2 regions of the Kitasatospora sp. NPDC059408 genome follow, and region 2 is predicted to be linked to the other one. Evidence: riboswitches for the same ligand, from Rfam matches in the RefSeq annotation. Region 2 holds a riboswitch; the other holds the start of a gene.
What was found. A riboswitch is a leader RNA that binds a small molecule or an ion and turns the genes downstream of it on or off. The one in region 2 is predicted to bind cobalamin.

Region 1 (4,301 bases), on a different contig from region 2:
CCTCCCAGTACGTCACCGCCGTCGGCGGCACCTCGCTGACCCGCGACTCCAGCGCGCGGGGCTGGCACGAGACCGTCTGGGGCTCCAGCTCGGGCGGCAACGGCGCCGGCTCCGGCTGCTCGGCCTACGACCCCAAGCCGAGCTGGCAGAGCGACAGCGGCTGCTCCAACCGGACCGTCGCCGACGTGTCCGCGGTCGCCGACCCGGCCACCGGCGTCGCCGTCTACCAGACCTACGGCGGCAGCGGCTGGGCCGTCTACGGCGGCACCAGCGCCTCGTCGCCGATCATCGCCGCCGTCTACGCCGACGCCGGCACCCCGGGCGCGAGCGACTACCCGTCCCAGTACCCGTACCAGCACACGGGTGCGCTCAACGACGTGACCAGCGGCGCCAACGGCACCTGCTCCCCGTCCTACCTGTGCACCGCGGGCCCCGGCTACGACGGCCCGACCGGCCTCGGCACGCCGAACGGCCCGACCGCCTTCCGGGCCGGCAGCAGCACGGGCAACACCGTGACGGTCACCAACCCGGGCAGCCAGAGCACCACCACGGGCAGCGCCGCCTCCCTGCAGATCCGCGCGACGGACTCCGCCTCCGGCCAGAGCCTGACGTACAGCGCGAGCGGCCTGCCGACCGGGCTGTCCATCGACGCCTCCAGCGGCCTGATCAGCGGCACGGCGTCGACGGCGGGCACGTACAACGTGACGGTGACGGCGAAGGACGCCACCAACGCCTCCGGTTCGACGAGCTTCACCTGGGCCGTGTCCGCCCCGGGCGGCGGTTGCACCGGTGCGGGCCAGCTGCTCGGCAACCCGGGCTTCGAGACGGGTAGCGCCTCGCCCTGGACCGCGACCGCCGGCGTGATCGACAACTCCGCGAGCGAGGCCGCCCGCTCCGGCTCCTGGAAGGCGTGGCTCGACGGCTACGGCAGCAGCCACACCGACACCCTGAGCCAGACCGTCACGATCCCGGCCGGCTGCAAGGCGTCGCTCGGCTTCTGGCTGCACATCGACACCGCCGAGACCGGCACCACGGCCTACGACAAGCTCACCGTCCAGGCCAACTCCACCACCCTGGCCACCTTCTCCAACGTCAACGCGGCCAACGGCTACACCCTGCACACCTACGACCTCTCCTCCTTCGCCGGGCAGAGCGTCACCATCAAGTTCACCGGCACCGAGGACGCCTCGCTCCAGACCAGCTTCGTGATCGACGACACGGCCCTCAACGCCTCCTGACCGACCGAGCACCACAGGTACGACAGGTACGACCGATAGGACAGATAGGACCGGTGGGGCCGCGGCCGACTGCGGCCCCACCGGCACGTCCGCGGTGGCGCCGAATCCCGACGTCGTCTCCTGACGTCGTCTCAGCATCCGGACGAATGGCCGAATCCCCGACGAAGCGACCGCGGATAGGCCGTAGGCTGGCCGTGCAGCTGGTTCGCCCCGTCCGCCAGGCGGGGCGTCGCAAGAGGGAACCCGGTGACGCCATTCAACTGGCCAGTCCGGGACTGCCCCGCAGCGGTGAGTGGGAACGACCGCCGTCATACGCACTGGGCCCGGGCCGGGTCTGGGAAGCGACGGCCAGTAGGTGACCGCCCTTCAAGGGCCGGCCGTGCCCGCGAGTCCGAAGACCTGCCCGCTGCCCGCGTGCGACCGTTCGCGCGCGGCCATCCGGTGACCTCGAGGGCGGGTCGGCGACCACACCAGGCGGAGCTGCCCGCGCAGCGGTTCGCCCGGTGCGTCATCCCTTCGCGTCCTCGTCCCGTCGCCGGGTGCTTGAGAGACAGACTCGCGAAGGAGAGTCCCTTGACCACGAAGTCCGCAGCCGCGGCGACCCTCGCCACCGCGTACGGCTACCCCCGCCAGGGCCGGGGCCGGGAGCTCAAGAAGGCGATCGAGGGGTACTGGAAGGGCGCCGTCACCGCCGAGACGCTGCTCGCCACCGCCGCCGACCTGCGCCGGGGAAACTGGCAGCAGCTCGCCGACTCCGGCATCGAGGAGATCCCGACCGGGGACTTCTCGCTCTACGACCACGTGCTGGACACCACCGTCGCGGTCGGCGCCATCCCGTCCCGCCACCGCGACGCCGTCGATGCCGACCCGCTGGACGGGTACTTCGCCATGGCGCGCGGCACCCAGGACGTCGCTCCGCTGGAGATGACCAAGTGGTTCGACACCAACTACCACTACCTGGTACCCGAGTTGGGACCGGGCACGGCCTTCGCCGCCAATCCGGCCAAGGCGGTCGGCGAGCTGCGGGAGGCCCTCGCGCTCGGTCACGCCGCCCGCCCGGTGCTGGTCGGGCCGGTCACCTACCTGCTGCTGGCCAAGCCCGCCCCCGGCGTCGACGACGACTTCCGGCCGATCACCCTCCTCGACCGGCTGCTGCCCGTCTACGCGGAGCTGCTCGCCGCTCTGAAGGCCGCCGGCGCCGAGTGGGTGCAGCTGGACGAGCCCGCGCTCGTCCAGGACCGCACCCCCGCCGAGCTCAACGCCGCCACCCGCGCCTACCGCGAGCTGGGTGCGCTGGCCGACCGTCCGAAGCTGCTGGTCGCGAGCTACTTCGACCGTCTGGGCGAGGCGCTCCCGGTCCTCGCCAAGGCCCCGGTCGAGGGCCTGGCGCTGGACTTCACGGGACCTGCCGCCGCCAACCTGGACGACCTCGCCGCCGCCGGCGGGCTGCCGGGCAAGCGGCTGGTGGCCGGCGTGATCGACGGGCGCAACATCTGGATCAACGACCTGGAGCAGTCGCTCGCCACCCTGGCCACCCTGCTCGGGCTCGCCGACCGGATCGACGTCGCGCCGTCCTGCTCCCTCCTGCACGTGCCGATCGACGCCTCCGCCGAACGCGACGTCGACCCGCAGATCCTGCGCTGGCTCGCCTTCGCCAAGCAGAAGGCCGCGGAGGCGGCGCTGCTGGCCCGCGGCCTGCGCGAGGGCACCGCGGCGATCACCGCCGATCTCGCCGCCAACCGCGCCGACCTCGCCTCCCGGGCCGGCTCGCCGATCACCCGGGACCCGGCCGTCCGCGCCCGCTCCGCCGCCGTCACCCTCGACGACACCCGCCGCGCCCAGGCCTACCCGCAGCGCGCCGAGGCCCAGCGCGCCCGCCTCGGCCTGCCCCTGCTGCCGACCACCACCATCGGCTCCTTCCCGCAGACCACCGAACTGCGCCTCGCGCGCGCCGACCTGAGCGCGGGACGGATCGACGCCGCCGCCTACCGGGAGCGCATGGAGGCGGAGGTCCGCGAGGTCATCGCCTACCAGGAGAAGGCGGGCCTCGACGTCCTCGTCCACGGCGAGCCCGAGCGCAACGACATGGTCCAGTACTTCGCCGAGCAGCTCACCGGCTACCTCGCCACCCGGCACGGCTGGGTGCAGTCCTACGGCACCCGCTACGTCCGCCCGCCGGTCCTGGCCGGGGACATCTCCCGCCCGCACCCGATGACCGTCGGCTGGTTCCGCTACGCGCAAGGCCTGACGGACCGCCCGGTCAAGGGCATGCTGACCGGCCCGGTCACCATGCTCGCCTGGTCCTTCGTGCGCGACGACCAGCCGCTCGCCGAGACCGCCCGCCAGGTCGCCCTCGCCCTGCGCGACGAGGTCACCGACCTGGAGGCCGCCGGTGCGGCCGTCGTCCAGGTCGACGAGCCGGCCCTGCGCGAGACCCTCCCGCTGCGGGCCGCCGGCCGTCCGGCCTACCTGGACTGGGCGACGGAGTCCTTCCGCGTCGCCACTTCCGGGGTCCGCGCCGACACCCAGATCCACACCCACATGTGCTACGCCGAGTTCGGTGCGATCATGACGGCGATCGACGAGCTCGACGCGGACGTCATCTCCCTGGAGGCGACGCGCTCGCACATGGAGGTGGCCGGGGAACTGGCCGGGGCGGGCTACCCGCGCGAGGTCGGTCCGGGGGTGTGGGACATCCACTCCCCGCGCGTGCCGAGCACCGAGGAGGCCGTGGCGCTGCTGCGCGCGGGCCTCGCGGCGATCCCGGCCGAGCGCCTGTGGGTCAACCCCGACTGCGGCCTGAAGACCCGCGGCTGGGCGGAGACCCGCGCCTCCCTCGACAGCCTGGTCGCTGCCGCCCGCCACCTGCGCGAGGAACTGGCGGGCTGATCCGACCCCCTTCCCCGGGGACAGCACAAGGCCCCGCCGGTGTCCGGCCCTCCGCGACAGAGGCCTGGACACCGGCGGGGCCCGCTCGGTCACACCCCGCGGTGCGGGTGGAACCCCTGCCCGGTCTTTCGGCCGAGCAGGCCCGCCTCGACCATGCGGGAGAGCAGGGGCGGG
Region 2 (4,301 bases):
CTCCAGCCCGCGCTCGCGCAGCCAGGCGAGGTCGGCCACGGTGGCCCGGGTGCCGGGCAGCACGACGAGGTCGGCGTCGGCGAGCTCCTCCGGCCGGGTCGCCCAGCGGACGAGCACGCCGGGCTCCTGCGCCAGCGCGTCCAGGTCGGTGAAGTTCGACAGCCGGGGGAAGCGCACCACGGCCACCCGCAGCACGTCCGCCCCGAGCGGCCCGCGCCCGTCGACCCGGTCCACTACCGTCGACAGGTCCAGCGAGTCCTCGGCGTCCAGCCACAGCCCCGGCAGCATCGGCAGGGTGCCGAGCACCGGACGGCCGGTCAGGCCGTGCAGCATCTCCAGACCGGGCGCCAGCAGCCGGGCGTCCCCGCGGAACTTGTTGACGAACCAGCCGGCCACGTGCCGCTGGTCCTCCTCGGACAGCAGCGCCAGCGTCCCGTACATCGCCGCGAACACGCCGCCCCGGTCGATGTCGCCGACCACCACGACGGGCAGCCGGGCGGCCGTCGCCAGGCCCATGTTGGCGATGTCCCGGTCGCGCAGGTTGATCTCGGCGGGCGAGCCCGCGCCCTCGCACACCACCACGTCGTAGCGGCGGCGCAGGTCCGCCAGGCACTCCAGGGCGCGCTCCAGCAGGACGGGCTTGCGCTCGCGGTAGTCCAGCGCGCCCACCTCGGCGACCGGCCTGCCGAGCAGCACCACCTGGCTGCGGCCGTCCGCGCCGGGCTTGAGCAACACCGGGTTCATCGCCGCCTCCGGCTCCACCCGGGCGGCCTGGGCCTGCATCGCCTGGGCCCGGCCGATCTCGGCGCCGTCGGCCGTCACGAACGAGTTCAGCGACATGTTCTGCGCCTTGAACGGCGCCACCCGGACGCCCCGGCGGGCCAGCCACCGGCAGATGCCCGCCGTGACGACGCTCTTGCCCGCGTCCGAGGTCGTCCCCGCGACCAGCAGCGCGTTGGTCATGCCCTTCCCCTCCTCAGCAGCGATCGCAGCAGGACGTGCCCCGCGACCGTCGTACCCAGCGCCAGCGCGCCCACCCGCCGCGACAGCGCGCAGGCCCGCTCGATGTCGTCCACCGTCACCGGCCGCAGCTCCGCGCCCAGCACCGGCCGGTGCTCGACGCGCTCGCCGTACCGCAGCGTGCCGCCCAGCCGCACGCCCACGGCGCCCGCGAACGCCGACTCGGCCTGCCCCGCGTTCGGGCTCGGATGCGCCGAACCGTCCCGCCGCCACACCCGCCAGGCCGTCCGCGGCTGCGGCGCGGCGGCCACCGTCAGCAGCGCCGTCAGCCGGGCGCCAGGCCAGCCCGCCACGTCGTCCAGCCGGGCCGAGGCCCAGCCGAACCGGGCGTGGCGCGGCGAGCGGTGACCCACCATCGCGTCCAGCGTGTTGACGGCGCGGAAGGCCAGCAGACCGGGCGTGCCGGCGAGGGCGCCCCAGGCCAGCGCGTTCACGACGGCGTCCGCGGTGTTCTCGGCCACCGACTCCACGACGGCGCGGGCGATCTGCTGCCCGTCCAGCGCGCTCGGGTCGCGCCCGCACAGGTGCGGCAGCCGCTCCCGGGCGGCGGGCAGGTCGCCCGCGGCCAGCGCCCGGCCGATCGTGCGCGCCTCCCAGGTCAGCGAGGTGCCGCCGAGCACCGTCCAGGTCGCGGCGGCGGCCAGCGCGGCCCGCCCCAGCGGCCGGCGGCCGGCCGTCCGCTCCAGCGCCACCGCGCCCGCCGCGACGGCGCCCACGCAGAGCGCCGTGTACACGGCCCCGGTGGCCCGGTCGTCGCGCCACATCCGGCGCTCCAGACGGGTCGCCGCACCGCCGAAGACGGCCACCGGGTGGCCGCGGCGCGGATCGGCGTAGCGGGCGTCCGCCAGGTAGCCCGCGACGGCGCCGACCGCGAAGGCGGCGGCGCGGGTCAGCGGGCGCACGACGGAGGGGGACAGGGGAGGGCTCGGCGGGTCGGGGCAGCCTGCATCGCGTGCGAGTCCTCACTCAGGGTCCGCGCCCTGGATCGACGTACCGGGGGCGAGAGTCTCCTGGCTTCCGGGTCGAACGCACCCCCGGAGCCTTCCGGCAGTACGTCAGCGAAGACTGACGGTCCGCCGTGGCGTCGTTCCGGCCGTGCTCCCCGGTGACAGTGGCGGGACCGCGCCGGACTCGCACCGGCTTCCTCTGCATGCCTCCGTTTGGCCCTGGGATCCCATCACGCGGCCGAACCGGGAGTCAACCGAGGTCACGGAGGGGTTGGTCACACGAGGGAGGCCCGGCGCGCGCCCCCGAACGCCCCCGTCACTACCTCCGAGTACTGCCGCCGCAGGGGCATGACATCCTGTGTGATCCTCCAGCGGTCCGCGCGCGCCCTCCCCGGCGCTTCGTGCGTTCGGCGGCTGGGGGCCCGTTCGTACCGGCCCTAGCGTTCGTTCACATGCGACGAAGACAGCCTCCGCCCGCCCTGCCCCCGGTGCCGTTCTCGCCCGCCGCGGCCCGCGCCCACCGCGCCGGGCTCGGCCTGACCCCCGAACAGGTCGCCGGCGGCATGGCCGCGCACGGCGTCCGGCTGCTGCCCACGCACGTCATCGCCTGGGAGAGCGGCGAGCTGCGCCCCACCGAGGAGGAGTTCATCGCCCTCGCCCGCGCCCTGTGGTGCCCGCCCGCGCAGCTCATGGGCACCCGCCCGGCCCGCCTGCGCGACCACCGCGTGGCCCGCGAACTGAGCCAGGACACCGCCGCCCGTCGCATCGGCGTCGCCCTGCGCGTCTACCAGGAGGCCGAACTCACCGGGACGTGGGACGGCGACGAGGAGCGGACGCACGCGCTCGCCCAGGTGCTCGGACTGCGGCTCACCGAACTCGTCGAGGTGACCGGCCGCGGCGCCGAGCTCGACCAGCGGCTGCGCAGGTGCGTGGACGGCCGCTGGCAGCCCCACCTGCGGGCGGTCGCGCGGCTCGTGCCGGTCCACGAGGACGACCTCGCGACCGTCCTGACGGCCCTGCACCAGGAGCACCAGGTGTCCTCCCCGCACTGGGGCGCCGCGACGCCCACCCTGCCCCCGCGCGACCGGCCCCTGGCCCCGCGCTTCTGGGAACTCCTCGGCCGCCTCCACACGGAGATCCCGGTCTGACCCGTCCCGGCCGCCCCGTCCCCGGCTCCCACCCCCACCCCCACCCCGTCCCCGGCTCCGGTTCGGCCTCCCGCCTCCCCGCCCTCCGCAGGAGCCGCCACCCCCACCCCGTCCCCCGTCCAGCCCATCCCACTGGCCCCCGCCCCCACCCGCCAGTGAACTTGTCCCCAGCAGACTCACAGAGCGGGGAGCGATATGCGTTGGGGAACCGCAGCCGCCGTGGCGGCAGCCGCCGTCGGCACCGGGGTCGCCGTGCTGGTCGTCGGCCGGCGGGCGTCCGAGCGGCTCGTGCGGCCGGAGACCGTCGTGCTGGAGTCCGGCCCCGTCCTGGTGCAGAGCCTCGCCGCCGGCCGGATCACCTTCAACCGGACGCCCGCGGCCCTCCACCCCGGCCGCTGGGCGCTGGAGTGGGACGGCGACGGCCACGCCGTCGTCGACGACATCCTGCACAGCGACGAACAGGGCGTCACCCGCCGCCTGGTCCGCGCCGACCGGGGCACCCTGACGCCCGGCACCGAGGTCCGCTTCACCCCGCGCGTGCACCTCGGCGACCCGACGACCTCCCTCGGCCTCCCGTTCACCGAGACCGCCGTCGCCGGCGAGCTGGGCGCGATGCCCGCCTGGCGCCTCGACGGCAAGCGCGGCACCTGGGTGGTCCTCGTGCACGGTCCCGGCGCCGACCGCGCCCAGACGCTCCCCGTGCTGCCCGTCCTCCAGCGCCTGGCGCTGCCCGCCCTCGCCGTCACCTACCGCGGCGACCAGGGCGCCCCCGCCTCGCCGGACGGGCTCGGCCACTTCGGCGAGAGCGAGTGGCGCGACGTGGAGTCGGCCGTGCGGCTCGCCCTCGACAGCGGCGCCGGCCGGGTGATCCTCTACGGCTGGTCGGTGGGCGCCACGATGTGCCTGCACGCCGCGGCCCGTTCGGCCTGGGCGGGGGCGATCGCCGGGATCGTCCTGGACTCGCCGGTGCTCGACCTGCCCGCCACCGCCCGCCGCGACGCGGTCCGGGCCGGCTACTCCAGGCCGGTCGCCGAGCTCGGCGCGCTGGCCGCGGAGGGCCGCACCGGGGTCGACCTGGCCGACTTCGCGCGCCTCGCCGAGGGCGCCGACCTGCGCGTGCCGACCCTCGTCCTGCACAGCCCGGACGACCCGATCGCGCCGTTCCGCGCCGCCCGGCACCTCGCCA

Region 1: linked by a shared signal. The riboswitch ahead of metE (5-methyltetrahydropteroyltriglutamate--homocysteine S-methyltransferase) and the one ahead of ACFXDE_RS21365 (cobalamin biosynthesis protein) in region 2 are both predicted to bind cobalamin.

What each region holds. Positions count from the first base shown of each region.
Region 1 covers NZ_JBHYWI010000003.1:218,609-222,909, forward strand. Annotated here, with positions in the region: gene ACFXDE_RS04625 (putative Ig domain-containing protein) at 1-1,238, shown strand, start outside; cobalamin riboswitch at 1,423-1,660, shown strand; gene metE (5-methyltetrahydropteroyltriglutamate--homocysteine S-methyltransferase) at 1,812-4,127, shown strand; gene ACFXDE_RS04635 (3-hydroxybutyryl-CoA dehydrogenase) at 4,217-4,301, opposite strand, start outside.
Region 2 covers NZ_JBHYWI010000030.1:70,552-74,852, forward strand. Annotated here, with positions in the region: gene ACFXDE_RS21360 (cobyric acid synthase) at 1-963, opposite strand, end outside; gene ACFXDE_RS21365 (cobalamin biosynthesis protein) at 960-1,922, opposite strand; cobalamin riboswitch at 2,024-2,168, opposite strand; gene ACFXDE_RS21370 (helix-turn-helix domain-containing protein) at 2,420-3,115, shown strand; gene ACFXDE_RS21375 (alpha/beta hydrolase family protein) at 3,335-4,301, shown strand, end outside.